DNA from 2 places in the Mesorhizobium sp. M0968 genome. Region 2 is predicted to be linked to the other one. Evidence: riboswitches for the same ligand, from Rfam matches in the RefSeq annotation. Region 2 holds a riboswitch; the other holds the start of a gene.

Region 1 (14,761 bases), on a different contig from region 2:
GCAACTAGGATGCCCAGGCCTTGTGCAGCCAACTGCCGCAGCCGCTGATAGATCTCGCCCTTGGCGCCGACATCGACGCCGCGAGTCGGCTCGTCGAGCAGCAAGAGCCGGGGATTGCCAAGCATCTCCTTGGCCAGCACCACCTTCTGCTGGTTGCCGCCGGACAGCGCGCCGACCGCGATGTCGGGATTCTTCGGCCGAATGTCGAACTGGCCGAACGATTGTTTCACCGCCTCGGCCTGGCGGCCCGGTGACATCAGTCCGCCCGGCGATATTCGCCGGATCACCGACATGACGAGGTTGAGGCCAACCGCCATCCTCAGCATTAGGCCACTGCCACGGCGGTCGTCCGTGACGAAGGCGATGCCGGCAAGGCGCGCGGCTCTGATCGAATCAAGCTTGACCGGACGGCCGGAAATGACCACGCCGCCCTCCCATTGGCCGGAAAGGCCGGTGCCGTAAAGCGCGCTCAGGAGCTCGGTGCGCCCTGCCCCCATGATGCCAGCCAGCCCGACGATCTCGCCTTCATGCACCTCGAGTGAAAGCCCTGTCGGGGCCTGCCAGCCGGCGCTGTCGCGCGCTAGCTGGAAGCTGGCATTGCGCAGGCTGAGCAGAGCCCGGCCGACGGCCGTGGTGCGCTGGGGATAGAGTTCGTCCAGTGGGCGCCCGACGAGCAGCCGCACCAGTTCGGCCTGCGGTGTGTGCGGATCGGTGATGCCAGCTACACGTCCGTCCCGCATCACCGTCACCCGGTCCGCGATCTGCGGCACTTCCTCCAGACGGTGGGAGATATAGACGATGCCGACGCCACTGACGGCGAGCTTGCGCATGATGTCGAACAGCCTCTCGACCTCGCCCACCGTTAGGGCCGCCGTCGGCTCGTCCATGATCAGGACCCGCGTCGCATAGGACAACGCTTTGACGATCGCAACGACCTGGCGTTGCCCTATCGAGAGGTCGCCGACTAGCCCGGCGGGATCGATAGCCAGTTCGATAGCTTGCAGACGCTTGCGAGCTTCGCGGCGCATCCCCGCCACATCGAGCAGTCCGCCCGAGCGCATCAATTCGCGGCCAAGGAAGAGGTTTGACGCCACATCGAGCGTTGGAACGAGATCAAGCTCCTGAAAAATGGTCGCAATTCCGGCCGTCTGCGCCTCGCGCGGGTTGTTGAACCGCACCGGCTTGCCGTCAATCTGGATTGTACCTTCGTCGGGTGCGTAAACTCCCGACAGCAGATTCATCAATGTCGATTTGCCGGCGCCGTTCTCGCCCAGCAGGGCGTGGATCTCGCCTGGCTTGAGATCAAAATCGACACCGCGTAGTGCCTGAACGCCGCCGAAGCGTTTCACGGCCCCTGTCACCGATAGAAGCGGCGCGCTCATGCCGGCCTCCCGCAGGATTGACGGGCATGCAGCGTCGCCTGAAGCCGCACCGAGCGGGGCTCTGTATCCGTTGATGCAATTCGGGCGCTAAGCAGCGATGCGGCCTGCCGCCCGATTTCGGCGCAAGGCTGCGCAATAAGGGTCAGTTGCGGCTCAAAACAATCGGCCCATTCGAAGTCGTCAAAGCCGACAAGTGAAAGATCCCGAGGTATTTCGAGAGCTTTTTCGCGAACCGCTCGGACCGCTCCGATCGTCGCCATATTGTTGCCGGTGACCAAGGCCGTAGGCGGCGAAGGCAACGACAACATCGCGCGGGTCGATGCCGTAGCGCTCGCCGTGTCGACGTTCCCTGGCTGCAGATATTCCGACACGTAGGCAAGTCCGTTAGCCATCAAAGCTGACTTGAACGCATCGATACGTTCGCGAGTCGTAGCAAGGCCCGGCTGCCCTGCAATGAACCCAATCCGCTGATGGCCGAAGGATGCGACGTGATCGATAAGAGCGCGCATCGCAGATTGGTTCTCAACGCCGATCTGGTCAAATCGTTCGTCGGCAAACCGGTCGATCAGAACGCAGGGAACCATTTTCTCGGCAAGGTAATTGGTGGCTCGCTCTGGGGCACCCGAGGGCGCCAAAATAACGCCGTCAACACGTCGTTGATGGAAGGCGCGAACGACCGCAAGCTCCCGATCAGGATCGTCCTGCGTGTCGGAAAGGAAAACCATGAGGCCAAGACGCGCGCATTCCGCTTCCACGGCACAGATGATGTCAGTGAAATACGGGTTCGAGATCGCCGAAATCGCCAAGCCGACGCTGTTGGTTGAAGCGACCTTGAGGGAACGCGCCAGCCCATTGGGCTGATATCCAAGCAAAGCAATCGCTTCGTTAATGGCTCTCGATTTCGCAGGCGAGACAAAGCGCGTGCGGTTGATCACATGTGACACCGTTGAGACCGACACCCCGGCACGACGGGCTACCTCAACCATCGTTGCCATTGCGGCTCAAACGGAGTGCTACACGCAAGCGCTCCTCCCTGATGTTGCGCTTTAAACCCGCTCTGTCCTGGCGGATACAATAACCATAGTGCCATCGAAACGTTTGCGCAATCGATTCGATAGTCGTTTTGATCTAATTAGACTAATGTTGTCTGGAATGGAGCAAAGCAGACATACGACGTCCGCTCGCTCACCACCCGAACTTTGTGGGCACGTTTAGGAACGGTGCGCGAGCAGATACCAACCCGTCGGAAAGATCACGGTCCCGAGAGACGCTTCAATCTGGCGTCACGCACCTTATCGGCTCGCTGGCGGCACTGGCGGGACATCGTCGGCTATTTCCTGCCTGAGCCTTGGTCCTTTGCTGAGCCGGCGACCGAGCGCATCGACGAAATTGTCGTAGCGCTGCAAGCCCTTGGCGCGCGCCTCCGCTTGCGCCGATTCCGGCAAGGCTGGAGTCGAGTTGAGCCAAAACCGGACGAACAATGCTAACGTCTCAATAGCAATTCCGACGTCACGCTCGACCCGCTGCACGCGTCGATCGATCTGGTCGAGGCGGCGAGTGATCGCCGCTTGCTTTCGTTCTTCGGCGTCCGGCGACAGGAACGACGCGAGCGCAGCCTCGGCGACCAGTGACAGCGAGACCTCGCGCCGCCCAGCGTAATCCGCCAGTGCCCTCATTATGTCAGGGTCGAGATAGGCAGACAGACGTCTTTTCTTGGCGTTCTTCATGCGCTCAAAGCTCAATGCCATCATTGGGGTCAAGGGCGGCCTGACGAGCTGCGCGTCTCATGGCTTGATCGACACTGCGGCGACGAACGGCGTCATCATCGGGCTCGTCCCTGTCGAGGTCGAACTCATCGTCGCAGCGTGCCGTTCGTTCCGGCGCGATGTCTTCGTGTTCGGGAAGCTCGGGCTGGCGGCGAATGCCGCCATTGGCCGGATCCTCGTCCTGCTGATCCCTGGCAAGCCTCAGCTTGCGAGATTTGCCTTCCGGCTCAGCAAGAAGTGTCGTGTCGGTCCAGTCGTCAGGGCGAGCGTTCTGCGTTGTCCCTCCGGTCCTTGGTGGCGGCAAGACGCGCTCGGCAAGACGCGGGTCGGCAAAGTAGCGTGCCTTCTTCGCACGGACTGGGAACTGGCCCGAGATCATAATGATCGCCTCGGTCGGCGGCAGCTGCATGATCTCGCCCGGCGTCATCAGTGCACGCGCCGTTTCCTGCCGCGACACCATCAGATGCCCGAGCCAGGGCGACAATCTGTGCCCCGCATAGTTCTTCATGGCGCGCAACTCGGTCGCGGTCCCCAGAGAGTCTGAGACGCGCTTGGCCGTCCTCTCGTCATTCGTGGCGAAGCTCACCCGCACATGACAATTGTCGAGGATGGAATTGTTCGGTCCGTAGGCCTTCTCGATCTGATTGAGCGATTGTGCAATCAGGAACGACTTGATGCCATACCCGGCCATGAAGGCCAGCGCGCTTTCGAAGAAATCGAGCCTGCCAAGCGCGGGAAACTCGTCCAGCAGCATCAAAAGACGCTGCCGGTGATCCTTCGCGTGAAGATCTTCGGCGAGCCTGCGGCCGATCTGGTTAAGCACGAGTCGGATCAGCGGCTTTGTGCGACTGATGTCCGATGGCGGCACGACCAGATAAAGCGTCGTCGGCCGTGCCTCCTCGACAAGGTCTGCGATCCGCCAGTCACAGCATGACGTCACCTTGGCCACAACTGGATCGCGGTAGAGGCCCAGAAAACTCATGGCCGTCGAGAGCACGCCGGAACGCTCGTTCTCGGACTTGTTAAGCAGTTCCCGAGCAGCCGACGCCACGACGGGATGCGGGCCTGCATCACCCAAATGCCGCGTCAGCATCATGGCGCGCAGCGTTGCCTCGATTGGCCGCTCTGGATCGGAAAGGAAGTTCGCCACGCCTGCGAGGGTCTTGTCTTTCTCCGCATAGAGCGCGTGCAGTATTGCGCCGACCAGCAACGAATGGCTGGTCTTCTCCCAGTGGTTGCGGCGTTCCAATGTGCCTTCTGGGTCGACCAGGACATCCGCCACGTTCTGCACATCTCGAACTTCCCACTCGCCCCGTCGCACCTCCAGCAGAGGATTGTAGGCTGCTGATCCAGCATTGGTCGGGTCGAACAGAAGCACCTGGCCGAAACGGGCCCGCCATCCGGCCGTCAGTTCCCAGTTTTCGCCTTTGATGTCGTGGACGATTGCCGAACCCGGCCAGGTCAGTAGTGACGGCACGACCAGGCCGACGCCTTTGCCGCTTCGGGTCGGTGCGAAACATAGCACGTGTTCCGGACCGTCGTGGCGCAGATAGTGTCGGCCCAACATACCCAGGATCACCCCATCCTGACCGATCATCCCAGCGGCCTTGATTTCGTCTCGCGTCGCCCAGCGCGCCGAGCCGTAAGTCGTGGTGTCCTTTGCCTCGCGCCCCCGCCACAGCGACATCCCGATCGCTGCGACGATAGCCATGAGGCTTCCGCTCGCCGCAATCGCCGCGCCCTCCAGGAAGACCTTCGGCGCGTAGGCGTCGTAGAAAAACCACCACCAGAAAAAGGCTGGCGGCGGATAAACGGGCTGTCCAGCCAATTCGAACCACGGCGGACCGAGTTGGCTTTGAAAGCCGAGCCGCCCTGCCGTCCACTGTGTTGCTCCCCATGTCGTCGCGACGACGATCAGAAAGGCGGTGAGTATCTGGCCCCATAAAACCTTGCTTGCCGGCATCGATCGTTTCCCAAATGGATGATCGGAACAACCGAAAAGCTCGAATTCCTAAATCCGCAAGAAGAAAGGGGCGGTCGAAGCAGCATGGCGTACCCGGACGTGGAAAGACTTGCCCGATGCGGGCTCGAATGTTGAACGAGCATCGGGGGGCTGCTTTCTTCTGGAGCCGTTGAGCCGCTACTTTGCCCAATGATAATCAGTTGTCTCGGCTCAGATGGCATTTGACGAGATGGACGGGTTCTTGGAGAACCGCGGATTGCCCACGACCAAATGAACAAGAGCCCTCAGCGGCGCGCCGAGCCGGAGAACGCTCTAGTCCCGGCAAGTGGTGGTCAGCCGGAATTGCCGTTCTGCTGAGCTCGAATCTTACCGCCTCCCTGATCGGTAGCGCGATAGGTCCAGAGCCGACTCGATGAGCAGACCCATCAAGTCTGTTCAATTTTGTTAATCAATTCAGTCACATCAACTATTGCCATGGACTTTCGTTGGAACTGTTGCGCGCGCCGGCCTCACGGGTCGCGGAATCTAGTGGGCCGCACCAAAGTTCCAGATGTCCCGATGCAGGCGCCACGTCCCGTCGTCCCCTTTTTTCCAAACGACAATGTACTTGCCCGCAACGGTGGAAGGGGCACCGCCTTTGCTCGGCACACCGAGCGTAAATGCGCCAACTTCGTAGGCGAGATTCCCGCTCTCTTCCACTTCCAGCGCCTTCAGGGTGAGATTCTTCATCCCGGCCTTGATTGCGCCCTGCCAGAATTCTTCCACGCCCTTGCGGTCATCGACGCGTTTGCCGTCGGGTGGCAGCAGGGCGGCATCTTCGGTATACATTTGACCTACCGCTGCTGCGTTTCCGCTGTTGAAGGCGTCCATGAATTTTACCAACGCCGCTTCGATGTCCTCACGAGCCGAGTGGGCGGCCGCAGACAATGCAGACGAAAGAAGCAGCACAGCAGCAAATGCAAATGACTGAACCAGTCTCATTTCGTCCTCCCTTGCGTGCCCGACATGCCCACCCGATGAATAGCGCCGACCCAAGGGCGCCGCGGCGCGTTCGATGGCCAGGCGCGTATTTTATTAGACTTATCTGATATGACGGCGCAACCGCAACTGCGACCCTCGGAATGACCAGCGTAGCAGCTGCCGGAGAACTTCAAAGCGGCGGCTACCGCCTCACTGCCCTCCTCGTCTCGACGAAAGAGTTCGTTCGAATGATGCTTTTCCGTGGCTTTGCTCGCAAGTTTTCGTCAGCCAGCACAGGGCCTCCTCTTACGGTCGCTGGTCGTCAAGGCCCAGCGGCCACTAGCTGACAGTCCCCCCCGTAGCCAAGCCGCTGGGCCCCTCGACGTGGGGAACGAGCATTGGAGACGATGTCGCGCTTTCCGTTACAGCCCGAAGGCGGGTGACAGATGACCGCGTCAGCCTCTCCACTCCGAGCTACGATTTCACGCATTCGATCAGGCACAGCCCTCTCGGGCACCAAGCATGAGTCAGCTCCCGAATGAGCAGGTGCCGCCCAGTTCAGCTTCGGCCCTTGCGCGCGCAAAGTATTGGGCGAGATCGATCGGCAGTCCGATCGGCAAATTGGGGCAGCGATGGCGAGAATGAATGCCAGGAACTTCCCTTCGGTGCCGCTTCGTCGATCTGTTTGCCGAGAAGACGCGCGCTGCGTGCCGCCCCCCATACCGCAGAGAACTCACTTCAGGTCACACACACACGACGCCACCGAGATCCTGCATCACTTTTCTACTCCGACGCCGCCACGTCACCAAGATCAGTCGCGAGCGTGATCGCGGCTATCAAATCGGGATCGCGCACCGGAGCGCTCTATGAGTGAGCCCCGAACGGCGCGCTCGAGCAATCCGGCTCGACGTAAGGCGGGCCATCCGTGCCGGCCTCGTGACTAAGACGGGCGAATGGCGGTTCCTGGACTCACCTTTTTGGTCTGAAGTCGCTTCCTTGAGCCGGTGGCGGAGTTCTTGCTTGATCGACCTCAGCACTGTTTTAGAATCGGTTTTCGGAAAATTTGTCTTGTGGCATCAATTTTCATGGGATAGGATCATTTTTCATAGGTTTTGCCGACTAAACCAAAATTCAATGGAGGGATTCGCGTTTCATGCCTGCGGTGCAACAGCACCAATTTTCAGGTCCTGTTACCGTTTTTCAGGAAATCCGCCTTCCTGAAACGGCGACCCCGGCCGGGTACAGCGCCCTGATCGGAGCCTACAGGCTCGCCGCGCCCTTGCCCCGTAGGTTGTTCGCCACTGGCGAGCATCATCGCATTACCGAACGGGATGGCTGGCGGATCATGACCCCCCGCCATGCCCCAAATCCTACCCTCGAAGGCCACCTGACCTTTGCGCTCAAGTACGAGGGACTGGACCTTGCCGTCCTCAAGCGGCTGTTCCAAGTGACCGGTCCCGCGCCGATCGAGGCGCTGGTCCGTGAAAGCCCGACCGGCAGTTATGCCCGCCGCATCTGGTTTTTATATGAATGGCTGAGGGACGCGCGTATCGATCTGCCGGACGCGGAGGCCGGACGATACATTCCGGTTGTCGATCCCGAGCTGCAGTGGCCCGGACCCGACAAGACCGCTTCGCGCTATCGCGTAAGGGACAATCTCCCCGGCACGCGTGAGTTCTGCCCTCTGGTGTTCCGCACCAAGATTCTCGAAAAATTCATCGGCCTTGAACTACCGCGGCGCGCGGAGGCAATCGTAGCGGACGTGCCGCGCGACCTCCTTGCTCGGACCGCCGCCTTTCTTTTGCTCAAAGACTCGCGATCAAGCTATGCGATCGAGGGCGAGCACCCGCCGCAAGATCGCATCCAGCGCTGGGGCCGCGCCATCGGCGAAGCCGGCCGCTGGCCGATCGATCGCGATGAGCTGCTGCGTCTGCAAAGAATTGTACTTGGTGACGCTCGTTTCGTAAGACTTGGCTTCCGAAAAGAAGGAGGTTTCGTCGGTGAGCATGATCGAGACAACGGTACGCCCTTGCCCGATCACATCAGCGCTCGGCCCGAGGACCTGCCGCGGCTAATCGATGGAATGGCGGCGTTCGATCAGGGCCCCGCGCAAAAGCTTGATGCAGTCGTAGCCGCCGCAATCCTCGCCTTCGGCTTTGTCTATATTCACCCGTTCGAGGACGGAAACGGCCGCATTCACCGCTACCTAATCCACCACGTCCTTGCCATGCGCGGCTTCAATCCGCCGGGAGTGGTCTTTCCCGTCTCGGCCGCGATCCTGGACCAGATCAACGAGTACAGGGGCGTGCTCGAGAGCTATTCGCAGCGCCTTCTGCCGTTGGTGGAATGGGAACCGACGCCGCAATTCAACGTCCGGGTGCTGAATGACACCGGTGATTTCTACCGGTTCTTCGATGCAACCCCGCACGCCGAATTCCTCTATGCTTGCGTTCAGCGGACGATCGAACGGGACCTTCCCGAGGAAACCGCATTTCTGCAGCGCTACGATCAGTTCCGGCAGCAGGTGGACGCCTTTATCGACATGCCCGAGCGGTTGACCGATCTGCTCTTCCGTTTTCTTCACCAGAATGATGGCCATCTATCGAACCGCGCGCGCGAGAAGGAATTCGCCGCGCTGACCAGTGACGAGGCAGGAAGAATCGAGGCGATCTACGCGCAAACCTTTGGTGCCCATTGAAGGTGTGATCATCAGGATCGATTTTAGTCCGACGGTTTGCGATTCCCTTGTCCCTGCCTTCATCTCCGACGCTTGACTTGTCGCCGAGACATGCACGATTTTTTCCGCACGGTCTGACCGGCCACCGATCAGCCGCGGCCAGAACGCGCTTGACAAACCGGAGCGGTCCCGTCCAACCTCACGCATTCACCAGGGGAGTCCCGGCAAGGGGCTGAGATACTGCTGGCTTTCGCGGCGCAGTGACCCGTTGAACCTGATCCAGTTCATACTGGCGTAGGGACGGTGCAAGCGCTTTGCGGGAGTTTACGCCCGAGGTCCTGTTTCGGCAGGTCGACAGAAGCGTCTTTTCATCCTTCCGGCACAGAACTGGGTCTCCAATGCAACGAGCAAAGGAGCCTCAAGATGAATGCCCTCACCCCCGCCGTCTCGACGGGACCGCTGCCTGCCTCACGCAAAATCCACAAATCCGGTACCATCCACCCGCAGCTCAGGGTGCCGATGCGCGAAATCTCCGTCCATCCGACGGCAGGCGAGCCGCCGGTGACCGCTTACGATCCGTCCGGCCCCTATACCGACCCGACTGTCGAAACCAGCATCGAAAACGGCCTTGCACGGCTTCGCCATGAATGGGTCACCGCGCGCGGCGATGTCGAAGCCTATGACGGCCGCCACGTCCGGCCAGAAGACAATGGGTTTGCGGCGGGCGAGCGCCTAACACCGGAATTTCCAGTCCGCAACCGGCCACTCCGGGCCCAGACCGGCAAGGCGGTGACACAGCTTGCCTATGCGCGCGCTGGCATCATCACGCCCGAAATGGAGTTCGTCGCCATCCGCGAGAACCTTGGTCGCGAGATCCTGCACGGCAAGCTTGAGCGCGACGGCGAGGCCTTCGGCGCGGCGATCCCCGACTTCGTCACGCCTGAATTCGTCCGCCACGAGGTGGCGCGCGGACGCGCGATCATTCCCGCCAACATCAATCATCCCGAGAGCGAACCGATGATCATCGGCCGCAATTTCCTGGTCAAGATCAACGCCAATATCGGTAACTCCGCCGTCACATCGTCGATGGCTGAAGAGGTCGAAAAGATGGTGTGGGCGATCCGCTGGGGCGCCGATACGGTGATGGACCTGTCGACCGGCCGCAACATCCACAACATCCGCGAATGGATCGTGCGCAACTCGCCGGTGCCGATCGGCACGGTGCCGCTCTACCAGGCGCTCGAAAAGGTTGGTGGCATCGCCGAGGACCTGACCTGGGAGGTCTACCGCGACACGTTGATCGAGCAGGCCGAGCAAGGCGTTGACTATTTCACCATCCACGCCGGCGTGCGGCTGCATTACATCCCGCTGACCGTTGACCGGGTCACGGGTATCGTCTCGCGCGGTGGCTCGATCATGGCAAAATGGTGCCTGCACCATCACCGGGAAAGCTTCCTCTACGAGCACTTTGCGGAGATCTGCGACATCTGCCGCGCTTATGACGTCTCCTTCTCGCTCGGCGACGGCCTTCGTCCCGGCTCGATCGCCGATGCCAACGACGCGGCGCAATTCGCCGAGCTGGAAACGCTCGGCGAGCTGACGCAGATCGCCTGGGCGAAAGATTGCCAGGTGATGATCGAGGGGCCCGGCCACGTGCCGATGCACAAGATCAAGGCGAACATGGACAAGCAGCTCGCCGTCTGTGGCGAGGCGCCGTTCTATACGCTTGGACCGCTGACGACCGACATCGCGCCGGGCTACGACCACATCACTTCCGGCATCGGCGCGGCGATGATCGGCTGGTTCGGAACGGCCATGCTCTGCTACGTCACGCCCAAGGAGCATCTCGGCCTTCCCGACCGCGATGACGTCAAGACCGGCGTGATCACCTACAAGATCGCAGCGCACGCGGCCGACCTGGCGAAGGGCCACCCGGCGGCGAAAGTCAGGGATGACGCCCTTTCCCGCGCGCGCTTCGAGTTCCGCTGGGAGGACCAGTTCAACCTGTCGCTCGACCCCGAAACCGCACGGTCCTTCCACGACCAGACCTTGCCCAAGGAGGCGCACAAGCTGGCGCATTTCTGCTCGATGTGCGGACCGAAATTCTGCTCGATGCGTATCTCTCACGACATCCGCGCCGAGGCACAGAAAGAGGGCATGGCGGCGATGGCGGCGAAATACCGCGAGGGCGGCGATCTCTACGTGCCAGCGGACGAGACCGTCGCACCGCTCACGCCTCAGCCAGGTAAGCCGTCATGAAGGTGCTGATAAAGGGGGCCGGCGTCGCCGGCCTCACCGCCGCCTTCGAACTCGCCGCCCGCGGCGCGACGGTCACGGTCGCCGAGATCCGGCATGGCCTTGGAGGCAATGCGTCGTGGTTCGCCGGCGGCATGCTGGCGCCATGGTGCGAGCGTGAAAGCGCCGAGCAGCCGGTGCTGGACCTTGGACGTGACGCTGCCGACTGGTGGGATGCGGTGCTGCCGGGTCAGGTGACACGGGGCGGAACACTTGTCGTGGCCGCCCCGCGTGATGCCGGCGAGCTCGACCGCCTCGCCAGCCGCACGTCGGGCCATCGGCGTGTCGACGAAGACGAAATTGCGCTCCTGGAGCCCGACTTAGCCGGCCGCTTTCGCCGCGGATTGCTCTTTCCCGATGAGGGCCATCTCGATCCGCGCCAGGCGATGGCAGCACTTCATGACAAGCTCGCAGCCATGGGTGTCAAATTCCACTTCGGCACCGACGCCCGGCATGTTTCCGGTTTCGATCGTCAGATCGATTGCACGGGAATGGCAGCCGCCGATGACAGGCTTCGCGGCGTTCGCGGCGAAATGCTGATCCTAAACACGCCAGACTTCTCGCTGTCGCGCCCGGTCCGGTTGCTGCATCCGCGCTTTCCGCTCTATGCGGTACCGCGTGCCGACGCCCAGTTCATGATCGGTGCGACGATGATTGAAAGCCGGTCCGCCAGACCGGTCACGGCGCGCTCCATGATGGAGCTTCTGGGTACCGCCTATGCCCTCCATCCGGCCTTTGGCGAGGCCGAGATCGTTGAAACCGGTGTCGGCGTCCGTCCAGCCTTTCCCGACAATCTGCCGCGCGTCGAAATGAGCGGAGACACCGTCGCGATCAACGGGCTCTATCGCCATGGCTTTCTTCTCGCCCCCGCCATGGCGCGCCTGGCGGGCGAAATTGTCTTCAATCACGACAAACCCGTGGAGCTTGCTCATGAAACTGATGGTCAACGGCAAAGTGCATGAGGTTGCCGCCACCACGCTGGCCGAGCTGCTTGCCGCGCTTGACTATGAGGGCGATTGGCTCGCGACCGCCGTCAACAACGACCTCGTGCACAAAGCCAGCCGGGCGGAATTCCAATTGAACGACGGCGACCGGATCGAAATCCTCTCGCCCATGCAGGGAGGCTAGCATGTTCGATCTTCTCGGGACGACGCTTCCCTCCCGCCTGCTTCTCGGCACCGCTCAATATCCTTCGCCGGCCATCCTTGCCGATGCAGTCAGGGCATCGGGCACCTCGGTGGTGACCGTCTCGTTGCGCCGTGAAATGGCAGGCGGCAGGGCTGGCGAAAAATTCTGGTCGTTGATCCGGTCGCTTGGTGTCAGAATCCTGCCCAACACTGCTGGCTGCCACTCCGTCAACGAAGCGGTCACGACCGCACAAATGGCGCGCGAAGTCTTCGGCACGCCCTGGATCAAGCTCGAAGTGATCGGCAACCACGACACGCTGCAGCCGGACGTGTTCGGTCTGCTCGAAGCCGCCCGCATCCTGTGCGAGGACGGTTTTGCGGTGTTCCCGTATACTACCGACGACCTTGTCGTCGCCGAGCGGCTGCTTGCGGCGGGCTGCAAGGTCTTGATGCCCTGGTGCGCACCGATCGGTTCCGCCCTCGGGCCGGTCAACATCATGGCGCTGCGCTCGATGCGCGGACATTTCCCTGATGTCCCGCTGATCGTGGATGCTGGTCTCGGACGGCCATCGCACGCGGCAACAGTCATGGAGTTCGGCTTTGATGCCGTGCTCCTGAACACAGCGGTCGCCAAGGCGGCCGATCCGGTCGGCATGGCGCGTGCGTTCGGCAAGGCGGTCGACGCCGGTCGAGAAGCTTTCAGCTCGGGGATGCTCGAACCCCGCGACGTCGCGGTGCCATCGACACCAACATTCGGCAGGGCGGTTTTCTCATGAAGCTCGATCCCTTCTACCTGATCGTCGACAGCGCCGCCTGGATCGAACGGCTGGTGCCACTTGGCGTCAAGCTGGTTCAGTTGCGCATCAAGGATAGGGACGAGGCCACGCTGCGGACGGAAATCCGCCGCGCGAACGGCGTCTGCGCGGTCCATGGTTGCCAACTGATCGTCAACGATTATTGGCGGCTCGCCATTGAGGAAGGCTGCGACTTCGTCCATCTCGGCCAAGAGGATTTGGCTGCGGCCGACCTGCTGGCGATTAAGTACGCCGGATTGAAGCTCGGGCTCAGCACGCACGATCATCTCGAACTGGAAACGGCCATCGCTGCCGAGCCCGACTATATCGCGCTCGGCCCCATCTATCCCACCATCCTGAAGCAGATGAAATGGGCGCCGCAAGGGCTCGAGCGGATCAGCGAGTGGAAGCATCGAGTGGCGCCGATCCCATTGGTCTCCATCGGCGGCCTCAACCCCGACCGGCTCGACGGTGTCTTCGAGGCTGGTGCGGACAGCGCGGCGGTGGTCACCGACATCACGTTGAATGCCGATCCCGAAGCGCGCACGCGAGAATGGATCGAAAAGACAAAGCCATGGCGCTGAGGCGAGAACCGCATGTGCTCGTGGTCGGCGGATCAGACCCCAGCGGTGGGGCTGGAATTGCACGTGATATCGAGACGATCTCTTCCATTGGCGTGCGCACCTGCCTGGCTGTCACAGCGCTGACGGTGCAGACGCACGAAGCCGTAATGGAAATCCATCCTTCGCAGCCCGATCTTGTGGCCGATCAGATGTGCGCCGCGCTACAGGCCAACAAGGTGGCGGCAATTAAGATCGGCATGCTCGCAACGGATGAGATCGTCGTTGCCATTGCCGGCGTGCTGCGCGAAAATCCGCAGGTGCCGGCAGTGCTCGATCCGGTGCTGGCCTCGAGCTCCGGCCGGGGGCTTCTGGAAGCAGGTGCCATCGCTGCCATGAGGCGCGACCTGATGCCGCTTTGCTGCCTTGTGACCCCCAATCTCCTGGAGCTGGCGCTCCTTGTTGGTGCGGAACCGCCAGCCGACGAGAGCGACGCGGTGAGACTGGGACGGAAATTGCTGGCAGCCGGCGTGCCGGGCCTGCTGATCAAAGGGGGCCACGCATCAGGACCTCGATCAACCGATATTCTGTTGCGTTCCGATCAAGAACCAATCCGCTTCGACGCACCTCGTCTTGTCGCATCAATGCGCGGGACGGGTTGCATGCTGGCTAGCGCGATTGCGGCGCATCTGGCGAAGGCGAAGCCGCTCGAAGACAGTGTGCGCGAAGGCAAGCGGCTTGTCTTGGCCATGTTTAAGAAGAATGCAGCAGACCGACGAAACTTGTAAAATTTTCCAACTCTCGAAAGAAACGCCTGCCTCTCGCGGGTCCGGGCTGGTAATTTCCCCTCGTAATTCACCTCACTCGACAGGAGTAGTTTGACGGCCTCGCCAGGCGGCGACCGCGAGATCAACGATGGCGAGGCGGCCGTCGTGCGCCGTATCTAGTGCGTTGTGTGGCATCCTTTCCCCCCATCCGACTGCGATCCTGGAATTCACCTTGGTCGCGAGCTCCTGCTAAACGATGCCCCTCGACGGGAGCGGTCGATCCCGCGTCTCGGCTGCGGCGGCGCTAGGCTGACGCTCCTTATGCCGTCCTGTTGAACCGGACTTGGGATCACGAACTGCTCCATGCGGCACTCGTTGACAAGCCTGCCGTGATATGAACAGGATTATACAGGATCACTGAACAGGTACCCATATGAAGCGGCGCTTGGTTCAACTGTCTCCCGGCACGG
Region 2 (14,761 bases):
CCGTCGCGTCGCCCGTCTCGGCCTTTGGTCGCGCCTTGCGGTCGTCCAGCCTGGTGCCGCCGCGCTGCGCCAGCATGTCGGAATAGCCGCCGGCATATTCGATCCAGCGGCCGTCACCATCCGGCGCGATGATGCTGGTCACGGTGCGGTCGAGGAAATCGCGATCGTGGCTGACCAGGATCACCGTGCCGGCAAAGCCGGCGACCAATTCCTGCAGCAGCTCCAGCGTCTCCATGTCGAGGTCGTTGGTCGGCTCGTCGAGCACAAGCAGGTTTGCCGGCCGCGCCAAAACGCGGGCGAGGATCAGCCGCGCCCGCTCGCCGCCCGAAAGCTCGCGCACCGGCGTGCGCGCCTGTTCCGGCTTGAACAGGAAGTCTTTCATGTAAGAGACGACGTGGCGCTGCTCGCCATTGATGACGAGGTTCTCGCCGCGCCCGTCGGTAAGATACTGCGCCAATGTCTCCTGCGGGTCGACGGCTTCGCGCTTCTGGTCGAGCGTGGCGATCTCCAGATTTGTGCCGAGCCGCACCGTGCCCGCGTCCGGCTTCAATTCGCCGGTCAGCATCTTCAACAGCGTCGTCTTGCCGGCGCCGTTCGGCCCGACCAGACCGACGCGATCGCCGCGCTGGATTCGGGTCGAGAATCCCTTGACCACGGTCAGATCGCCAAAGGTCTTCTCGATGTTCTTGGCTTCGATCACCAGCTTGCCGGATTCGGCGGCGTCGCTGGCTGTCATCGTCGCCGCACCCTCGGCGCCGCGATGACCACGAAAGCGCTGGCGCATGGTCTGCAACTCACCGAGCCGGCGCATGTTGCGCTTGCGCCGCGCTGTCACGCCATAGCGCAGCCAGTGCTCCTCGCGCACGATCTGGCGACCGAGCTTGTGCTGCTCGCGCTCTTCCTCCTCCAGCACCGTGTCGCGCCATTCCTCGAAATAGCCAAAGCCCTTGTCGAGACGGCGGGTCTGGCCGCGGTCGAGCCAGATTGTGGCGCGTGACACGCGCTCGAGAAAACGGCGGTCATGCGAGATGACGACCAGTGCCGAGGAGGTGCGGGCAAGCTCCTCCTCCAGCCATTCGATGACCGAAAGGTCAAGATGATTGGTCGGCTCATCGAGGAGGAGAATGTCGGGCTCCGGCGCCATGACGCGGGCGAGGGCGGCGCGCCGCGCCTCGCCGCCGGAAAGGTCGTTCGGCCGTTCCTCGCCGGTCAGGCCGAGATGCTCCATCAGATAGGTGGCGCGGTAGGGATCGTCGGCGGGCCCGAGCCCCGCCTCGACATAGGCGCGGACGGTCGCAAAACCGTCCATGTCGGGCACTTGCGGCAAGTAGCGCACGGTTGCCGAGGGCTGGCGGAAGACTTCGCCATCCTGCGGTTCGATCAGCCCGGCGGCGATCTTGAGGAGCGTCGACTTACCAGAGCCGTTGCGGCCGACCAGGGCGATCTTGTCGCCAGCCGAGGCCGCTAGGGCGGCACCGTCGAGCAACGGCGTGCCGCCAAAGGTCAGCTTTATCCCGTCGAGATTGAGAAGTGGCGGCGCCATATCAGCTTTCTGGGCTCAGCTTTCCGGAAGAGGGTAGGGATGCGCGAGCAGCAGCGCGCGGCCGCTGGCCAGCGCGATTTCGAGCCGGCCATTGACCTCGTTGGAAATGGTCAGCGACGAGCCGAACGCAACCTCGACATGGTCGAGCGGCCATTTGGCGCCGGTGACGCTCAGGCCGGCGAGATCGGAGAAGCCGAGCACCGAAAACAGCGTGCCGTCGGCATAGTCGAAGCCAGTCTTTCCCGGCAGCAAGGGAATGCCTTCCTGTACGCCACTGGTCAAAAGCACTTCCGTCCCGCCTTCCGCCAGCCGGACGCTCAGCGCCAGATGCAGGAAGATGTGGTCGGTACGTTTGCCGCCGAAGGCGCCTGCGAGCACAAGGCTGGTCGCACCGCGTTCGAGCGCGGCGGCGATAGCGAGTTCACCGTCGGTCTTGTCTTTTTCGGCAGGAAACACCTGCCGTGGCACGGCGGCCAGATCCTCCGGCAACTCGGCAGGCACGGAATCGAAATCGCCGACCCAGAGTTCCGGCCTCAGGCCCAGCATACGGGCATGGCCGATGCCGGCGTCGGCGGCGATGACGCGCGAGCCTTCGACCTGGCGGTCGAGCAGCGGCGTGCGGATGAGATCGCCGCCAAGCAGGATGGTGAATGTGCTCATATCTCGTGGCCCTTACCAGCCCTGCCCCGGAAACGGAAGATGAAACGGCAGACGAAACGGAAGGCTGGGCTTTGGATGTCCGGCAAACTTCCGCTTGCGCAGCACTTCGGCCGGGCCTATGTGTCGCAACGCTCTAACGGGGTGCCGGACGCGATCTTCGCGGACCGGCTGAGAGGCAAGACTGCCAACCCGCTGAACCTGATCCGGTTTGTACCGGCGGAGGGATTAGACGTTTCGGACAGCCCGACGCCTCAATTCCTTTCAACGCGAACGAAGGAGGCGCCGATGCGCAGTTTTTTCCACTCTCTTGTCTCAATTGTCCTGCTTGCGGCATCCGCGCTCGCCCTGCCGGGGCAGGCATCGGCACAGGATAGACTGACGGTCTATACCTATGAAAGCTTCACCGCCGATTGGGGTCCGGGACCGGCAGTGAAGAAGGCCTTCGAGGCCGAATGCAGTTGCGTCGTCGAATTCGTCTCGGTCGCCGACGGCGTGGCGCTGCTCAACCGTGTGAAGCTGGAAGGCGCCGCGACCAAGGCCGATATCGTACTTGGCCTCGATACCAACTTAACCGCCGACGCCAAGGCAACCGGCCTGTTTTCGCCGCACGGCGCCGTCTCGGGCGTCAATGTGCCGGGCGGCTGGAGCGACGATATTTTCGTGCCGTTCGACTATGGCTATTTCGCCGTCGTCTACGACACCGAAAAACTGAAGAGCCCGCCGAAGAGCCTCAGGGAATTGGTCGAGGGCGATGCCGGAGAGAAGATCGTCATCCAGGATCCGCGCACCTCGACGCCGGGCCTTGGCCTGCTGCTGTGGGTCAAGTCGGTCTATGGCGACAAGGCGCCGGAAGCCTGGGCCAAACTCAAGGCGAAGGTGCTGACGGTAACGCCGGGCTGGAGCGAGGCCTACGGCCTGTTCACCAAGGGCGAGGCGCCGATGGTGCTGTCCTACACCACCTCGCCGGCCTACCACATGGTCGCCGAAAACACCGAGCGCTACCAGGCGGCGTCCTTCGAGGAGGGCGAATATCTGCAGATCGAGGTCGCGGGGATCACCACCGAGGGTGCGAAGAACCCGCTGGCGGAAAAGTTCATCGCCTTCATGACCGGACCGAAATTCCAGGATGTCATTCCCGAAACCAACTGGATGTTCCCGGCCGGCAAAACCGACAAGCCGCTCAACCCGGCGTTCGACAAGCTGGTCAAGCCGACCAAGACCTTGCTGTTCAGCCCGGAAGACGTCGCGGCCAACCGCAAGGCCTGGGTCGATGAGTGGCTTGCGGCGATGAGCAGGTAGGGCTCAAGCCTCGTCGGATGTTTGCGCCAAGCCACCCCCCTCTGGCCTGCCGGCCATCTCCCCCTCAAGGGGGGAGATCGGCAGCTTTGTCGCCTCTCCTCGCCCTGCCACTTGTGAGATTGGCGAAGGCGGCTGAGTGCGCAATCTCCCCCCTTGAGGGGGAGATGGCCGGCAGGCCAGAGAGGGGTGGGCTCGGCCTTTGCCAGGTATTTCCTTCGATCAACGCCTGTCGTAGTGTCGGGTAGGGCGACATGCGTACGCGTCATCCGGCCGATCCCCGCGTCACTGCCGGCATCGTCGCGCTCGCCGCCATCGCGCTGCTGATCGGCGGTGCATTCGCCGGGCTCGTCGTCGAAGCCACACGCGACCTGTCCGGCGCCGCCTCTGCTTTCGATTCCTATCTCTTGCGCGTCGTCCGTTTCACGCTCTGGCAGGCTCTGCTGTCGACCCTGCTCTCCGTTGCACCGGCGCTGTTCGTCGCGCGCGCCCTGTCGCGGCATCCGCGTTTTTTCGGGCGAGGCTTCATCCTCCAGCTTTTCGCCGTGCCACTGGCGCTGCCGGCCATTGTTGCCGCACTCGGTGTCTTGGCGCTCTATGGCCGCGCCGGCTATTTTGCCGGCACGCTGGGCGCGCTAGGCGGCCAGAGCTGGCCCGGCATCTATGGCCTGTCGGGCATACTCGTTGCGCATGTCTTCTTCAACCTGCCGCTGGCGACGCGGCTGTTCCTGGAGGCGTTGCAGACCGTGCCGGCTAACCAATGGCGGCTGGCGAGCCAGCTTGGCATGGGTGCTGCGCCGGCCTTCCGGCTGATCGAATGGCCGCCGCTGCGTGCGGCCTTGCCGGGCGTTGCCGGGCTCGTTTTCATGCTGTGCATCACCTCCTTCACCATCGTGCTTACGCTCGGCGGCGGGCCGCGTGCGACGACGCTCGAGGTTGCCATCTACCAGGCGCTGCGTTTCGACTTCGACCCGGCGCGGGCTGTGACGCTGACCCTGCTGCAGATTGCCCTGACCTTCGTCGTCGTGCTGGCACTGACGCGGCTTGGCGCCAATATGACCGGCGACGCCAATCTGCCGGTGGCGCCGCGCCGGTATTTTTCAGCCGGTGCGGCCGAGACCGTGCTGAACGCGCTGGCGATCGGGCTCGCACTGCTGTTTGTCGCCGGGCCGATGGCGGCCACGCTGGCAGCCGGGCTTGGCGCCGATCTCGGCCGCCTGGCCGGCGAGAGCGCGGTGCGGCAAGCGACGGCGACCAGTGCCGTGCTCTCCCTCCTGTCGGCGCTGCTCTCTGTGGCGTTGTCGCTGTCGCTGGTGATGGCGCGCCGGGCGCTGGCGCTCACCCGGCGGAGCGGCAGGAGGACGCTGCTCGAACACCTGGCCGACACCGGTGCGGGGTTCGTCCTGGTGGTGCCGCCCATCGTCATCGGTGCCGGCTGGTTCTTGCTCCTGCGCACCGTCGGCGATGTCTTTGCGATCGCCCCTGTCATGGTCGTTGCGGTCAATGCGGTGATGGCGATGCCGTTCGCCATCCGCGCCATCCGCCCTGCCTATGACGCGGCGAGCGAACGCCACGAACGGCTCTGCGCACAGCTTGGCATCTCGGGCTGGAACCGGTTGCGGCTGGTCGACTGGCCGTCGCTGCGGCGGCCGCTCGCCACCGGCTTCGCGTTCGCCATGGCGCTGTCGCTCGGCGATCTCGGCGTCATTGCGCTGTTCGGCAGCGATTCCGTGCAGACCTTGCCCTATCTGCTGCTGGCGCGCATGGGCAGTTACCGCACCGAGGATGCCGCCGGCCTGGCGCTGCTGCTCGGCCTTGCCTGCCTGGCGCTGGTGTTGGCCGCGGACTGGCTGGGAAGGAGGGAGAAATCATGATGCCGATCAGCCCGGAACGGTCCATTTCGGTGGAAAAAGGCGCGGCCGTGCGGCTCGATAATGTCTCGTTCAGCTATGGTGAAACGCCGCTTATATTCGATGTCGATTTCCCGGCGTCGGAAATCACCGCCATCATGGGGCCGAGCGGTTCGGGAAAGTCGACGCTGCTCAATCTGGTGGCCGGCTTCGAGACGCCGCGGTCGGGCCGCGTGCTGATCGGCGGCGCCGACGTCAGCACTGCGCCGCCATCAGCGCGGCCGGTATCGATGGTGTTCCAGGAAAACAACCTGTTTGCCCATCTGTCGGTCGAGCAGAATGTCGGGCTCGGCCGCTCGCCTTCGCTCAGGCTGAGCGAGGCTGACCGCGCCGCAATCGCCGCAGCGCTGAAGCGCGTCGGCCTTGCCGGCAAGGAAAGCCGGCTGCCGCGCGAACTCTCCGGCGGCGAGCGGCAGCGCGTCGCGCTCGCCCGGGTCCTGGTGCGCGACCGGCCGGTGCTGTTGCTCGACGAGCCGTTCGCTTCGCTCGGACCGGCACTGCGCGACGACATGCTCGACCTGGTGGCCGACGTCCATTCGGAGCAGCGCATGACGGTGTTATTCGTCACGCACCAGCCGGACGATGCGCGCCGTATCGGCCAAAACATGGTTTTCCTGGATGGTGGCACGGTTGCCGCGACGGGCACCGCCGCCGATTTTTTCGTCGGGGCTGGACCGGAGGCATTCCGACGCTATATCGGCTCGGGTCCGTTTGCGGCTGGATCACGAGATGTTGCCCGGAAGCGGACATAATTTATGGTCAAACCGGCGGAAGGCGAAGCGGCGCTTGCTTGCCATGGTCGAGGTAGTGTGGCTAGGTCCGCCAGGAGCTGGTCCGGCCTAGGCCGTGATTTGCCCTTGCTGCCTCGTATCTGTCGGACGCACGAAGGACGCCGTAGCACTTGATTTGTGCGTGATGCTTTCCGGAAATCGCGCCCGATTTTCGCGGTCACGTGCCAGGACTTGAAAGGAAGCCGATCTGCCGACCGGCATCGACAATCGGAGGGTGAAACCGCTGGCGCGCTTTCTGGCGCTGGCCGGTCTTGCCGTGGCGCTGGCAAGCTGCCAGATGTTCACGCCTCCCGACGTGCAGGAATCAGGCTTTCAGCCCTCAGACAAGCCGATCACGGTCGACAATGTCGCCGCCAACGGCAAGCTCGCTCAACTGGCGAAGGCGCAGCACCCGCGCATCCTCGCCACCTATGGCGGCGAGTATTCCGACCCCAAGCTCGAGCGCATGGTGGCCAAGATCGTCGGCAGGCTGACCGTGGTGTCGGCCAACCCAACCCAGACCTACCGCATCACCATCCTCAACTCGCCCAACGTCAATGCCTTCGCGCTGCCGGGCGGCTATCTCTACATCACCCGCGGGCTGCTGGCGCTGGCCAACGATTCCGCCGAGCTTGCCGCCGTCATCGCGCATGAGATGGGCCACGTTACGGCCAACCACGGCCTGCAGCGCCAGCAGCTGGAAGCCGAAGAGGGGTTGGCGACCAAGGTCGTTTCGGACGTGCTCGGCGACAACCCGACGGCCAAGGCGGCGCTGATCCGCGGCAAGCTGAGGCTGGCCCAGTTCTCGCGCAATCAGGAGCTGGAGGCCGATGCCATCGGCATCAAGTCGATCGGCGAAGCCGGTTTCGACCCCTACGCCGCCGGCCGCTTCCTGCAGTCGATGTCGGCCTATACCGATTTCCGCTCAATCAGCGGCGCCACCGACGCCAGCCTCGACTTCCTGGCGACGCACCCCAACACGCCGCAGCGTATCGATCTCGCGCAGCGCCACGCCCGCCAGTTCGGCGCGCCTGGTGTCGGGTCGCGCGACCGCGATTCATTTCTTGCCGGCGTAGACGGGCTGCTTTACGGCGACACGCCGGAGGAAGGCTACGTGCGCGGCGAAACCTTCCTGCACCCTGGCCTCGGTGTGTCGTTCTCGGTGCCCAACGGTTTCGTCATCGACAATTCGGCGGCGGCGGTGACGGCGACCGGCCCGGGCGACATGGCGATCCGCTTCGACGGCGTTTCGATCGACAAGAACCGCTCGCTGACCGACTACATCCGCAGCGGTTGGGTTGCCGGCCTCGACGACAGCAGCGTGCGCCAGGAGACGATCAACGGCAACGAAGCGGCAACCGCGCATGCCGGCGCCGATGGCTGGCAATTCGACATTGCGGTGATCCGCGCCGGCGGCCAGGTCTACCGCTTGCTGACTGCTGCACCGTCGGCCAGCACCTCGCTGAGCACGGTGGCGCGCTCGGTCAGCGGCTCGTTCCGCATCCTGAGTGCTGCCGAGAAGGCGGCGTTGAAGCCGCTGCGTATCCGCATCGTCACGGTGCAGCCCGGCCAGACAATGGGCTCCCTGGCCGCGCAGATGGTCGGCGTCGACCGCAAGCTGGATTTGTTCAGGGTGCTCAACGCGCTGTCGCCGGGTGCCGCGGTTTCGGCCGGCGACAAGGTCAAGATCGTCACCGACAAATAGCAGGCGACGCGATTCAGGCTGCGAGAAATTCCGGATTCTGCTTTACCAGCGCCGCCTTGAGCTTTTCCATGGCGCGCGCCTCGATCTGCCGGACACGTTCCTTGGAGATGCCGAGCGTCTCGCCGAGCGCTTCGAGCGTCGCGCCCTCGTCGCTCAGCCGGCGTTCCTCGATAATCCTGAGCTCGCGCGCATTGAGAGCGCCGAGTGCCGTCTTCAGCCACACCGAGCGGCGTTCGACGTCGATCGTATCGCCGACGACCTCATCGGGCAGCGGGTCATCCGAAACCAGGAACTCCATCCGCTCGGTTGCGCCCGCATCGTCGGCTAGCGGTGTGTTGAGCGAGCTGTCCGGCGCCGAAAGGCGGGAATCCATCATCGCCACATCGGCCTCCGATACCCCGAGAGCCGCCGACACTTCGCGGTAGAGCGTGGCATTCGACGTCTGCTCGGCGCCGTTTGCCAGGCGGGCGCGCAGACGCCGCAGGTTGAAGAACAGCGCCTTTTGCGCCGAGCTGGTGCCGCCGCGCACGATCGACCAGTTGCGCAGGATATAGTCCTGCATCGAGGCGCGAATCCACCAAGTCGCGTAGGTCGAGAACCGCACCTCGCGCTCGGGTTCGAAACGGGCCGCGGCCTCCAGCAGCCCGACATGGCCTTCCTGGATCAGGTCGCCCAGCGGAAGGCCGTAGTGGCGAAACCGCGACGCCATGGAAATGACCAGCCGCATATGCGCGACGGTGATGCGGTGCAGCGCGTGCTGGTCATTGTTTTCCTTCCAGCGCAGCGCCAGGAGATGCTCTTCGTCACGTTCCAGATAAGGGGCTTTCATCGCCGCGCGAACCATGGTCCGTCCTGCACTGTCTTCCATCATGCCGCGCTCCTGCTTCAGGCGTTGCGGTGCGATCGAATCGTGAGTTGGCGCCGATAGTTGAAATGGCGGCGCCGCGCCCTACAACAGCGAAGAACGTGCCATGCGGGGGAATGTTCCCCCGGACTGTCATGTCGATTGCGCTGTTCCAGGCGATTCGCCACCGGCCTTGACTCAGCCGGATGGCGCCGGAAGATGCTGGTTGAGAATTGGATTTCAAGGGCGCGGGATTTTTGAAATTCAGTTTCTTATTCTGGCATCGCGCATCTGTCATTTTCCGGCACTCGCAATGACGCCGGACACCGGCCAAGGACGGATCACAGAAAAATGAAATGGCTCAAATCGCTCATCATCGCCGGAACGCTGCAGGTTCTGGCCATCGCCGCCGGTCACGCCGGCGCCAATCTCGACCAGATCAAGCAGTCCGGCGTCTTCAAGGTCGGCACAGAAGGAACCTATGCGCCCTTCACCTATCATGATGCTTCCGGCGCGCTGGTCGGCTTCGACGTCGAGATCGCGCGGGCCATCGCCGAGCGCCTCGGCGTCAAAGCCCAGTTCCTCGAAGGCAAATGGGACGGGCTGATCGCCGGTCTCGATGCCAACCGCTACGATGCCGTCATCAACGAGGTCGGCATCACCGAGGCGCGCAAGGCCAAATATGCTTTCTCCGATCCCTACATCGCCTCCAAGGCGGTGCTGATCGTGCGCGGCGACAACACCGACATCAAGGGTTTCGCCGATCTCAAGGGCAAGAAGGCGGCGCAATCGCTGACCTCGAATTTCGGCAAGCTGGCTGAAACCAATGGCGCCGAGCTCGTCGGCACCGACGGCTTCGACCAGTCGATCCAGCTGCTTCTTACCGGCCGCGCCGACGCCACCATCAACGACAGCCTGTCCTTCCTCGACTTCAAGAAGCACAAGCCCGACGCCAATGTGAAGATTGCCGCCCAGGAAGAAAACGCCGACTATTCCGGCGTCATCGTGCGCAAGGGCGATCCGGAACTGGTGGCCGCCATCAATAAGGCGCTGGCCGACATCAAGGCCGACGGCACCTACAAGAAAATCGCCGACACCTATTTCGGCCAGGACGTTTCGAAGTAAAACGGCTTTCTCGTGTGGGCCGAACGCAGGCCCACGTCGTTCATATCGCGGCGAGCTGTCTTTTGACGGCCCGCCGCTTTCGCGTGATATGAGCGACGGCAATCTGGCAAGGAGGAGCCTTCGTGCCGCACTGGCTGCAATTGATGCTGGAATCCCTGCCTACGCTGCTGTGGGCTGCACTGATCTTCACCGTGCCGCTGACGCTGCTGTCGTTTGCATTCGGTCTTGTACTAGGCCTGGTTGTGGCGCTTGTCCGGCTGTTCGGTCCCAAACCGCTGGTCGCCGTGGTCCGCTTCTACGTCTGGATCTTCCGCGGCACGCCGCTTCTCGTGCAACTGTTCCTTATCTTCTACGGCCTGCCATCGGTCGGCATCCTGCTCGACGCCTTTCCGGCAGCACTGATCGGCTTCACCTTGAACATCGGTGCCTATTCGTCGGAAATCATCCGCGCCGTCATCGGTTCGGTGCCCAAGGGCCAGTGGGAAGCGGCCTATTCGATCGGCATGACCTGGGCCCAGGCAATGCGGCGCACCATTCTTCCACAGGCGGGGCGCGTCGCCGTGCCGCCGCTGTCCAACACCTTCATCTCGCTGGTCAAGGACACTTCGCTCGCCGCCGCCATCACCGTGCCGGAGATGTTCCAGGCAGCGCAGCGCATCGTCGCCACCACCTATGAGCCGCTGATCCTCTATGTCGAGGCAGCGGCCCTCTATCTGATCATGAGCTCCGTGCTGTCGGCCTTGCAGGCGCGGCTGGAAACGCGGCTCAACCGTTATGGCGGCTTCCTGGAGGCGCGCGCATGATCGGCCTCACCAACATCGAAAAGCGTTTCGGCGACAATCTTGTGCTGAAGGGCGTGACCGTCACCATCGAGGAAGGCAGCGTTACGGCGCTTGTCGGACCGTCGGGCGGAGGGAAGAGCACGCTTTTGCGCTGCATCAACCTGCTCGAGCTCCCGACTTCAGGCACGGTACGGATCGGCGACGATGCACTCGAATTCCGCCCCGGCGGCAGGGTCTCGACCAGGGATATCCAGCGGCTGCGGCTGCAGACCGGCATGGTGTTCCAGAATTTCCAGCTGTTTCCGCATCGCACCGCGATCGAGAACATCATGGAGGGGCTGGTGACGGTGCTGAGATGGCCCAAGGAGAGGGCGCGCGAACGGGCGCTGGCCCTGCTCGAAAAGGTCGGCATGGCGCACAAGGCCGATGCCTGGCCGGCGACCCTGTCGGGCGGCCAGCAGCAGCGCGTGGCGATTGCCCGGGCGCTGGCGCCTTCGCCGAAGGTCCTGCTCTGCGACGAGCCGACCTCGGCACTCGATCCGGAACTGGCGCAGGAGGTGGTCGATGTGCTCGGCAAGCTCGCCAGCGAGGGCACGACCATGGTGATGGCGACGCATGATCTGCGGCTCGCCTCCAAGATCGCGCGGGAAGTGGTGTTCCTCGATGCCGGCAACATCGTCGAACAAGGCCCGGCCGCGGTGCTGTTCAGCAACCCGGAGCGCCAGCGGACCAAGCGGTTCATCGCCACGCTGAAGCACGAGGCGGAAAGGGAGGGCGGCGAAGGTTAGGTATGCCTCGTCGCCGGTCAGCTAAGACAAAAAAACCCGGCGCAAGGCCGGGTTTTTTGTGAATTCGAAGACGAGAAAAACTCAGGCAGCTTCTTCCTGCTCGGCTTCCTCGTTGTCGGCCTTGGCGCCGCGCTTGGGACCCTTGTTGAGGTTCACCTCGATGAGGCGGACCGCTTCGGTCTCCGACATGCGGTTGACGGCCGCGATCTCGCGGGCCATGCGGTCGAGGGCCGCCTCGTAGAGCTGGCGCTCGGAATAGGACTGCTCCGGCTGGTTATCGGCGCGGTAAAGGTCGCGCACCACTTCCGAGATCGAGATCAGATCGCCGGAGTTGATCTTGGCGTCATATTCCTGGGCACGGCGTGACCACATGGTGCGCTTGACGCGGGCGCGGCCCTGCACGACCTTCAGCGCGCGCTCGACATAATCCTCTTCCGACAGCTTGCGCATGCCGATCGAGGTCGCCTTGGCGACCGGCACCTTGAGGCGCATCTTGTCCTTCTGGAAGTCGATGACGAACAGCTCCAGCTTGTGGCCCGCGACTTCCTGCTCATCAATCGAGACGATCTGGCCGACACCATGCGCCGGATAAACGATGTATTCGCCGGTCTTGAAACCGTGGCGCGCTGCGGTGGACTTCTTCTGCGGGGTGATCGTTGCCATTACGCCCTGAACTCCTTGTTGTGGTACCGGCATCGTGCCGGCCCGAACTCGTGCGACCGGGGTGACCGGTCCTCAGCCACACAACGATGAACTCACCGGAAAGGCCAGGACCGGCAAATCGCAACATTGCGACCGCCTGCCCCAGATCGCTCTGGTCCGGATTGAGAAATTCACCTTTCAGTGATTTGGGGCGTTTGCGCCATAAATCGACGTTGTGTCACCGGCATGTTTGGCTCATATAACACAAAAAGTCGGAAGAATCAAGGTTTTGCTGCACGCGCGAAGGCCGCGCGGCGTCGCCGCCTGTCAAGGCAGTTAATGTATCACGTCTGTTACGCGGCGTCAGGCCACCGCAGCCGGCAGGCTCGTCAGTCGCCTTCGCCCGGCTCCGGGGAGAAATATTTCTCGAACTTGCCAGTTTCGCCATCGAAATTTTTAGCGTCGGCCGGCGGCTCCTTCTTGGCGGTGATGTTGGGCCATTTCTCGGCATATTCGGTGTTGATCTGCAGCCATTTGTCGAGACCCGACTCGGTGTCGGGCTTGATTGCGTCGGCCGGGCATTCCGGTTCGCAGACGCCGCAATCGATGCACTCGTCCGGGTGGATGACGAGCATGTTCTCACCTTCGTAGAAGCAGTCGACCGGACAGACCTCGATGCAGTCCATGTATTTGCATTTTATGCAATTGTCGGTCACGACATAGGTCATTGGTCGGCTCCGGGACGTCCCATTTTGTTGGGCTTTTTTGGTGAGGTAACGCCTTTGTCCGCTGGTGGCAAGGGCGGCCCCTGCCAGCGGTGCCGCGGTTTCCGGAATGGAATTCCGGAAGGCCGGCAAAGCGGGCGTTCGACCTTGCTCAATCGTCGCCGAGCAGGTGGTCGGTCTGGCGGCGTTCCTTCTTCGTCGGGCGACCGCTGCCGGCCTCGCGCAACGGCGGCACCGCATCCGGAAGCGCCTCGCCCTTGGGCGCGGGGGGCGGCGACATGTCCTCGTAGAGCAGGCGGGCCTCTTCGGCCGGGCCACGCCGTACGCCGGTGCCAAGGACTTTCCAGACGAAGATCCGCCGCTCCAGCGTGATGGTCAAAACGTCGCCCGGCCGGACCGTGTCGGAGGCCTGCGCTGCTTTGTCGCGATTTATGCGGACGCGTCCGGCGACGACCAGCTTGGCTGCCAGCGTGCGCGATTTTACCGCGCGCGAGAAGAACAGCCACTTGTCGATGCGCTGGCGGGCATCAGTGACCATTGGACGAGCAGCTTACTTCTTCAGCTGGTCGCGCAACGCGGCGAGCTTGGCGAACGGCGAGTCCGGGTCGAAGCGGACCGGGCGTTCCTCACGCGGCTTTGGCTGGAAGGCGGGTTTTGCGCCTTGGGCGCCGCCTTTGCCGTCCTGCCGGCCAGCCTTCCAGTCGGGCCGGTTTTCGCGCCGGTCCGGGCGTTCACCTTGCGGCTTGCCGGCGCGCTGCTCTGCCGCCTCGCCTTGCGGCCTGGGTTTGAACTTGCTGCGATCGAAGCGTGGCTTGCCGGCGCCGTCGCGCTGGTCGTGGCGCCCCTGACGGGCGGGCCGGTCGCCCGGCGTCGCTTGCCCGCCGGCATCTACCGGCGCATCGCTGCGGCTGTCCGGCGCAGCTTGACCACTGCGCGCGCGATTGTCCCGATGATTGTCCCGGGGGCGGTTGTCATGCTGGCGATGACGCGGGCGCTGGTCGAAACGACCCTGCCGCCACAACAGGATGGGTTTTGGCTCCTCGGCTTCTGGAGCAGCTTCGCCGGCGACGGCTCCTGCCGTCGCTGCAGGTTCGGCCGGCGATGCTTCCGTAGTGTCGGAAACCGGCGGTTCTGCCGGTGCCGCAGCCACAGTTTCCGCCCCAGGTTCCGCCCTTGGCTCGGCCGCTGGTTCCGCAGGCGCTTCAGCAGTTGCCTCCGCGGCGGGCCCGGTCTCTTGCGTGACTTCTGCCGCAGCTTCAGGGGCTGGAGCTTCCGCGACAGGCTCTGCCGTCGCTTCGGTCACAGCTTCGGCCGCCGCCTCCGCAACAGGAGCCGCATCCGACACAGGTTCCGAAGCCTCCGCCGGCGGCTCTGCCGCGGCAGATGCTTCCGCCATCCTCGCCTGCTCGACGCGCGCAGTCTCTTCCGCCGCCTGCTTTGCAGCGGCAGCTTCACGCGCGGCATTGTCCTGTGCTTCGAGCCGCGCCTTGACCTCGGCCGCCGGTTTGGCATCGGCGCGATAGCCGAGTCCCTTCAGGATTTCTTCCATGTCGTCGGCGGTGGCGCCGAGAATCGACATCATCCGCGGCGTCACCATGAAGGACTGGCCGTCATAGGCGCCGTCGGGGCGAGGGCCGAGGCCCGGCTTCCAGTTGGTCGCCGGCCGGATCAGGTCGGCCAGCCGTTCGAGAATATCGACGCGTACAGCACGCCGGCCAAGATTGCGGTAGCCGGCAAGCTTGTAGAAGGTCTTGTCGAAGGTCGGATCGATGACCACCGAGGTGCGGCCGGAGGCCAGTGCGTGAACGACATCGCCGAAACCGGGCTTGTCCTTGCCGTCGTTTCTCAGCGCCCACAGCAGTGTTATCAGCCCGGCCGGCGCCGGCTTGATCAGCGCCGGCACGAAGACATGGTAGGCGCCGAAGCGCACGCCCAGACGGCGAAGCGCCGCGCGGCCTTCCTGGTCGAGCG

The links. A riboswitch is a leader RNA that binds a small molecule or an ion and turns the genes downstream of it on or off. The one in region 2 is predicted to bind thiamine pyrophosphate.
Region 1: another riboswitch for thiamine pyrophosphate. It lies ahead of thiC (phosphomethylpyrimidine synthase ThiC); the one in region 2 lies ahead of thiB (thiamine ABC transporter substrate binding subunit).

The regions. Positions count from the first base shown of each region.
Region 1 is NZ_JAMYNL010000011.1:92,912-107,672, forward strand. Features, by position in the region: gene NKH67_RS20090 (sugar ABC transporter ATP-binding protein) at 1-1,382, opposite strand, end outside; gene NKH67_RS20095 (LacI family DNA-binding transcriptional regulator) at 1,379-2,377, opposite strand; gene NKH67_RS20100 (CopG family transcriptional regulator) at 2,675-3,109, opposite strand; gene NKH67_RS20105 (conjugal transfer protein TraG) at 3,114-5,111, opposite strand; gene NKH67_RS20110 (YybH family protein) at 5,637-6,092, opposite strand; gene NKH67_RS20115 (Fic family protein) at 7,225-8,769, shown strand; TPP riboswitch at 8,951-9,067, shown strand; gene thiC (phosphomethylpyrimidine synthase ThiC) at 9,172-11,007, shown strand; gene thiO (glycine oxidase ThiO) at 11,004-12,005, shown strand; gene thiS (sulfur carrier protein ThiS) at 11,974-12,171, shown strand; gene NKH67_RS20135 (thiazole synthase) at 12,173-12,946, shown strand; gene NKH67_RS20140 (thiamine phosphate synthase) at 12,943-13,548, shown strand; gene NKH67_RS20145 (hydroxymethylpyrimidine/phosphomethylpyrimidine kinase) at 13,539-14,312, shown strand; gene NKH67_RS20150 (GntR family transcriptional regulator) at 14,725-14,761, shown strand, end outside.
Region 2 is NZ_JAMYNL010000001.1:289,104-303,864, reverse strand. Features, by position in the region: gene NKH67_RS01590 (ABC-F family ATP-binding cassette domain-containing protein) at 1-1,543, opposite strand, end outside; gene NKH67_RS01585 (thiamine diphosphokinase) at 1,559-2,203, opposite strand; TPP riboswitch at 2,331-2,445, shown strand; gene thiB (thiamine ABC transporter substrate binding subunit) at 2,489-3,502, shown strand; gene thiP (thiamine/thiamine pyrophosphate ABC transporter permease) at 3,754-5,373, shown strand; gene thiQ (thiamine ABC transporter ATP-binding protein) at 5,370-6,161, shown strand; gene NKH67_RS01565 (M48 family metalloprotease) at 6,415-7,884, shown strand; gene NKH67_RS01560 (RNA polymerase factor sigma-32) at 7,898-8,755, opposite strand; gene NKH67_RS01555 (amino acid ABC transporter substrate-binding protein) at 9,080-9,853, shown strand; gene NKH67_RS01550 (ABC transporter permease subunit) at 9,976-10,656, shown strand; gene NKH67_RS01545 (amino acid ABC transporter ATP-binding protein) at 10,653-11,423, shown strand; gene NKH67_RS01540 (CarD family transcriptional regulator) at 11,505-12,086, opposite strand; gene fdxA (ferredoxin FdxA) at 12,455-12,793, opposite strand; gene NKH67_RS01530 (RNA-binding S4 domain-containing protein) at 12,942-13,328, opposite strand; gene NKH67_RS01525 (helicase-related protein) at 13,341-14,761, opposite strand, start outside.